2 linked regions of the Undibacterium sp. 5I1 genome follow. The protein of the gene in region 2 interacts with the protein of the main gene of each other region in a pairwise test. Links are inferred from orthologs where the notes say so. Each region holds a gene or a part of one and is shown on either strand. Other genes may lie near its edges.

The links.
Region 1: the proteins of RGU72_RS19010 (region 2) and mtgA interact in binary tests that used the Escherichia coli proteins (3 or more experiments, as listed by UniProt). The link is inferred for Undibacterium sp. 5I1 from one-to-one orthologs.

Annotation. Positions count from the first base shown.
Region 1 is NZ_JAVIWI010000001.1:4,498,172-4,501,497, forward strand. The notes cover bases 226-3,224. They hold mtgA (monofunctional biosynthetic peptidoglycan transglycosylase), read left to right. Parts: upstream 226-1,381; coding sequence 1,382-2,068; downstream 2,069-3,224. Other genes in these bases: RGU72_RS19635 (TonB family protein), read left to right, coding at 226-486; aroE (shikimate dehydrogenase), read left to right, coding at 486-1,385; RGU72_RS19650 (hypothetical protein), read left to right, coding at 2,065-2,529; RGU72_RS19655 (hypothetical protein), read right to left, coding at 2,729-2,923; RGU72_RS19660 (hypothetical protein), read right to left, coding at 2,934-3,224. Also shown: more of RGU72_RS19635, read left to right, coding at 1-225; more of RGU72_RS19660, read right to left, coding at 3,225-3,326. UniProt on the Escherichia coli protein: Peptidoglycan polymerase that catalyzes glycan chain elongation from lipid-linked precursors. May play a role in peptidoglycan assembly during cell division in collaboration with other cell division proteins.
Region 2 is NZ_JAVIWI010000001.1:4,344,238-4,347,564, reverse strand. Bases 328-3,327 are described here. They hold RGU72_RS19010 (penicillin-binding protein 2), read right to left. Parts: upstream 2,710-3,327; coding sequence 946-2,709; downstream 328-945. Other genes in these bases: rsmH (16S rRNA (cytosine(1402)-N(4))-methyltransferase RsmH), read right to left, coding at 2,978-3,327; ftsL (cell division protein FtsL), read right to left, coding at 2,706-2,981; RGU72_RS19015 (UDP-N-acetylmuramoyl-L-alanyl-D-glutamate--2,6-diaminopimelate ligase), read right to left, coding at 328-946. In the rest of the region: more of RGU72_RS19015, read right to left, coding at 1-327. UniProt on the Escherichia coli protein: Essential cell division protein that catalyzes cross-linking of the peptidoglycan cell wall at the division septum. Required for localization of FtsN.

The sequences.
Region 1 (3,326 bases), 150 kb from region 2 along the record:
CCGACCAGCAATGGACAAGATCATGTCGACAGCACGCAGGCGCTGGCACGCATGGCGGCTGAAATTTCGCAAAGTATAGAAGACCAGAATAAGCGCCCCCGTAAAACTTTTATTACACCCAGCACCCAGGCAGTTGGTTACGCGGTGTATTACAAGACTTTGCAAAAGCGAGTGGAAGATATTGGTACCTTGGATTTTCCGCAAAAAAACGGCAAAAAATTATATGGCGAGTTGATTGTGTACATTCCGATTTTTCAGGACGGCACTATTTATGAAAAAGATGGCGGTCCAAAAGTCGAGAAGTCATCAGGTAATCCCGCATTAGACGCCGCCGCTTTACGTATCGTCAGACGTGCAGCGCCGTTTGGTAAATTCCCACCCAATATGCGCTCGAATGATAAAGACGATTTGTGGATAGTGATCACCCGTTTTAAATTTACCCGTGACCAGCAGTTAGAAACCGAATTGCGCGGAGGTGGCAATTGATTGCTCCGTCAGTGCCCGATCGTTATGTGGTGATCGGTAATCCGATTGCGCATAGCAAATCGCCGTCTATTCATGCCAGCTTTGCGATGCAGACTGTGCAACATATCGACTATCAGCGTTTGCTGGCACCGCTAGATGGTTTTGCGGATTGTGTGCAGGCATTCCGCTCTGCGGGCGGTAAAGGTGCCAACATCACCGTGCCTTTTAAGCTGGAAGCATTTGTATTAGCCACCCAACTGACACCGCGCGCACTAGCCGCCGGCGCGGTAAATACGCTCAAGTTTGATGGTGAGGAGATCATCGGCGATAACACCGATGGACAAGGCCTGGTCACTGATATTGTGCAAAACGCAGGCATAGTATTGAAAGCGAAACGTATTTTGTTACTGGGCGCAGGCGGAGCAGCGCGCGGTGCAATTCTTCCCTTATTAGAACAACATCCGGCACAACTCATCATCGCTAATCGTAGCTTGGTACGCGCACGAGAGTTAGTCGCACTGGCACATCAGTACAATCCCGATGCCGCGAGCAATAGCAGAGTTAAGGCAGTGCCATTTGCTGACGCAGCGGGCATCTTTGATGTCGTCATCAACGCCACCTCAGCCAGTTTGCAGGACGATCTGCCGCCTGTTCCTGCCGGTGTATTTGCGTCCCATACCTTTGCCTACGACATGATGTATGGCGCGCAACCAACGACGTTTCTGCGCTATGCCGCCGGGCAAGGTGCGCAGACCAGAGATGGCTTGGGTATGCTGGTAGAACAAGCCGCCGCTGCGTTCCAGTTGTGGCGCGGCGTGCAACCAGAGACGCAGAAAATATTAGCTGATTTACGCATGGCTTTAGCTGTACCTGCACATGCAACTGCACCTGTATCGACAACAGCACCGGAGCCAACATGAAGCGCGTCCTTTTATGGCTGATCCTGTTGCCACTATTATTATTTGTGTTGTTGCAGGCGTATTTCTTATTGCAAATTTGCTGGTGGGTACATTTCAATCCCTCATCTACTAGTTTCATGCGACATCAATTAGATCTGCTACAAGAGAAAAATCCCGACGCCAAACTTCAACAGAAGTGGGTGCCGTACGCTAAGATTTCTAATAACCTAAAGCGTGCCGTGATTGCCTCAGAGGACGATACTTTTGTCGATCATGAAGGAGTCGATTGGGAAGCCTTGCAAAAGGCTTATGAGAAAAATCAGAAGAAGGGCAAGGTCGTTTCTGGTGGTTCCACCATCACCCAGCAATTGGCTAAAAATTTATTCTTGTCCGGCCAGCGCAGCTACCTGCGCAAAGGACAAGAATTAATTATTACCTACATGCTAGAACTCTGCATGGATAAAGAACGTATCTTAGAAATTTATTTAAACGTAGTGGAGTGGGGCGTCGGCGTATTCGGTGCAGAGGCAGCATCCCAGCATTATTACGGTGTGACGGCGGCGGCACTCAGCCCAACCCAGGCGGCAAGGCTGGCCGTCATGTTACCCAAGCCTAGATACTTTGATAAAAATACTGGATCCGGCTACCTGCAAAGGCGTAGTGAACTGATCTTAAGACGAATGAATTCTGCTGAACTACCATGATCAATCAAAAACAATCTGGCTCCATGAGCTTATGGACTATTTCCTTCTTAATGATGTTATTAACTGCAGTAGGCTTGAGTGTTTTATACATGGCGCGTTATGGTGAATTGCCTTTTCCACAGGCTCGGGCCAGATGGAGTAAATCAGCGAATGTGATTTCAACTGAACTAAAAAATGCCAGTGGCATGCAATCGTCCGTTAGTTCGCAAGATACAAGCAGCACGCCAAATGCCAATATGCAGCAAGCTGTAACCATAGATGCTGGTGTGCGTCGTTGCACCGTTAACGGCAAGACGGTTTATTCCGATACTTTGTGTCTGGATAATAACCCCACGACTAAAACGCTCAAGCTGCACGACAATAAGTCCGACGCACCGAAAGCCCCTGCATCAGCAGTAGACAGCAATGATCTGGCTGGACAAGATTTACGTGAAAAAGTTTTGAGTAAAATGCTGAAGTAAATTGCAGTAATACGTCGCCGAAGCTGAGCTGGAAAGCATGCCAGTTCAATTTAAAGAGATGAGTAAATAAGTCTATCAAATAGGTGTGGTGTGTTCATCTGAGCAGGTCGCTCTAGCGCGAAATGGCCCGCTACTGCCAGGAATGTTGTAGATTGTAAAACTACTATCTGGAGCAACCGCAGCATTGCGATTAAGTGCGCTAATCGTGCAAGAGGCACCAACCGATGGCTGGATCAGATTTTGCGCCTGAACAGGCAACAATTAAAGATTTAATTTTCGGACTTGATGTCTTCATTGATGGAACAAAATCTGATGTCTGTGCATGCACATTACAAGCTAGAAAACCGAGCAACGCGAAACTACAATTTTTAAACACAAGGCGGGCGATTTCCACGAGGCTTCCTTTATTTTCTTCTTTTAAATTTTTTTACTAAAACAGTAAAATCCTTATTTAAAGATTTTTGGTGAAATAACCCGCAAATTAAAAAAAATGTGGCTAAAAGTAAACCATTCAAAAATCCCCATGAATCATGCTCAGTTTCAAACATACTTGCCTTACTTGGATTGTTTTTTTCGTACCATAATTTTGTATTTATAGGATTCGTTTTTTTAAACTCTGCACATGCTTCGATGGTATCAAACCACTTGGTAGCAGTTAATTCATAACGACTAATATCATGGGGGCTAGCAGAATACTGATATGTCATAACAAGTATTGGTTTTGGCGCTCCTCCTCTGGAACCACGCGTAAAAGTTGTGCACTCAGAGGAAACTAGCTTACCTGCGCTGAGAACTGG
Region 2 (3,327 bases):
GCGTTTTTACCAGACCGGAACCATAGGGGGAGTCCACATGGAAGCTGGTACCAGAGTGTTGCGTGCGAACATTACTTGCAAAGATAACTGCGGCATCATGATGCTCTTTATGCTCAAGGCTATAAGCTAATACCTTTGTTTTTTGCTGAGTCGTTTTGAGATGTTGTACTAACTGGACGCCATAAGCATTATCCAGATTGAGTACTGCTACGCCCAAATCCGGCCAATCAAACAACATGGTTTTGGCAGCAGCATATGCCGCCATATCGCCATGGTAATCAAGGTGATCACGGGTCAAATTGGTCAACAACGCAACGTCAACATGCAGACCATTTAAACGACCTTGATGCAAACCAATTGAAGATGCTTCGATCGCCAGAGCCTTGGCGCCGGTATCTCGCAAATCTGCAAGACGACGCTGTAATTGAATCGCATCTGGCGTTGTAAAGCCTGTTTCAACCAAATTATGTAGTACGCCGTCTTTATAATTGCCAACACCTAAAGTGCCGATAACCGCACTAGGTTTTCCTGTCAAGGACAGGGCTTTTGCCAACCATTGCGAGCAAGATGTTTTGCCATTTGTACCGGTCACCGCAACGGTCAGCATGTCACGATCAGGCTGTGCATACCAGACATGCGCAATCTCGCCCGCTTTGGCTTGTAGTTGCGGGATTGATTTGTGCGGCACTGGCCATGCCGCATCCCAAACAAACTTTTCTGCTTCAAAATCATCTGATTCAAACACCACTGCAGCAGCACCATTAGCAATCGCATCTTGAATATGCCGGCGCCCATCACCAGAGCTACCAGCGATTGGGAAAGCAAAAAATACATCGCCCGCAGCAATCGCGCGCGAATCGGAACTGAGTTGTGAAAGCGGCGTTACAGCAGGAAGCTGTCTTAGCCATTGTAAAATTTCTGTCATGGATTCTTTATGGTCGATCATTACATGCTCTCCTCTACGCTATTGTCAGGAATGATGCTGGTGACATTAGAATCGGGGGAAACATTCATCGACCGTAATACATTGGCGGTAATCGCAGCAAATACCGGAGCAGCAACCGTACCTCCAAAGTGACCACCGGCTGTTGGCTCATCTACCATCACTGCAACAATCACCCGGGGATTAGATACCGGGGCAAAGCCAACAAAGTCAGCCACATATTTTTTGACGTAGTGACCGCCTTCTATCTTGTAAGCCGTACCAGTTTTACCAGCTACCCGATAACCGGCAATGCGCGCCTGCGTTGCGGTACCGCCAGGCTCCGTTACCGATTCCATCATCAGACGCACTTGTTGTGCCGTTTTTTCTGAAATCACCCGATGTGCCACAGGCAATACTTCTGAGCGCTGGAAGGTCAAGGGAATGATGTCGCCGTTACGGGCAAAAATCATGTAGGCACGCGCTATCTGAATTAATGAGACAGAAACACCGTGACCGTAACTCATCGTCGCCTGCTCGATCGGACGCCAAGTTTTAAAGTTGCGCAAGCGTCCGGCAACCGCACCCGGAAAACCAAATTTTGGTTGCTGCCCAAAACCGACTGTAGTGAACAGTTCCCACATCTCTCGTGGCGGCATTTGCAAAGCGATTTTTGCAGTCCCGATATTCGATGATTTTTGTATGACTTGAGCGACGCTCAAAATACCTTCTTTATGTGCATCACCGATGGTCCTACCACCAATCGTCATGGTACCAGGTGCAGTCTGAATCTGCGTCTCCGGCGTAACACGTCCAGTCTCGAGCGCCAGCGCAATCGTAAACGGCTTCATCGTAGAACCAGGCTCAAACGTATCGGTCATCACCCGATTACGCAATTGCGCACCAGTCAACACAGAACGATCATTCGGGTTATAGGAAGGCAGATTGACTAAAGCTAGAACCTCACCCGTCCTGGCATCCAAGACAACCGCACCGCCCGCTTTAGCTTTATGTTTTTCTATCGCTTCTTTTAGATGGGTGTAAGCGATGTATTGAATTTTGCTATCAATAGACAAAGTCAAATCCTTGCCATCATGCGGCTCACGAATCGCCTCGATATCTTCAACGATACGACCCAGACGATCTTTGATGACACGACGATTTCCTGTCTTACCAGCCAGATTTCTTTCTGATGCCAGCTCTATTCCCTCTTGGCCTATATCTTCGACATTAGTAAAGCCGACGACATGCGCCATCACTTCACCCTCGGGATAAAAGCGCTTATATTCTTTACGGGTTTCTATACCGGAAATACCGAGTGCGACAATTTTTTCTGCGATGTCGGCATCTACTTGCCGTTTGAGGTATACAAATTGACGATCCGAATCTAGTTTTTTACGTAACTCAGCCTCGGTCATTTCTAGCAAACCGGCGAGTTGAAGTAATTTTTCTTTTGGCGCTTCCAACACATCATCAGGAATCGCCCATACGGCTTTGACTGGCACAGAGGATGCCAATACCTGGCCGCTTCTGTCAGTAATCCTGCCGCGAGTTGCGGGCAACTCCAAGGTGCGGGTGTAACGACTGGCGCCCTGCTTTTGTAAAAATTCTGTCGTCATCCCTTGCAACCACAGGGCGCGCGCCATCAATGCCAGGAAAGCGATAAATAAGAAAAATAAAACTAAGCGCGAACGCCAGACTGGTAACTTAACAACCAATAATGGGCTAGACGAAAAGGGAACGCCTTTCGCTGCCGCAGTACGTGAACTGCCGGATGAGCGACTCATTTCAGCCCCGCTGCAGTCAAGTATTGTGTACGGTCAGGCGTGACCGGCACCATATTCAGTTCTTTACTGGCGTTCTCTTCAATACGTGCATGCTTGCCAAAAGTAGATTGATCCAGTTTTAGCTGCGTCCATTGCAACTCGTATTGCCTGGCGGCAGCTTGTGCGCGCTCCAATTCGATAAATAAGCGACGCGCCTGGTACTGGGAATTAATCAAAGACAGTGCACACATCATAAGCACAGCGCCAAGCAAAAAATTTAAGCGCCCGCTCATTTTCCACCGCCGAGAATATGCACAGGCAAACGTTCTGCCACACGCAAAATAGCCGAGCGTGCTCGGGGATTGGCCGTGACTTCTGCATCTGAGGGTTTGATTTTTTTGATCAGCTTCATCTCTGGCTGCGGCAAATCAACAGAGCGAATCGGCAAGCGGCGATCTGGTTGCGGCAAGGTCACTTTGGAGGCAAAAAATTGCTTCACAATGCGGTCTTCCAGCGAATGAAAGCTGATTACAACCATGCGACCATGAGGTGCCAGGCTGGCGTATGCCCCGGCCAAACCTATTTCAAGATCTTCCAGCTCCTTATTGATGAAAATCCGTATAGCCTGAAAGGTGCGAG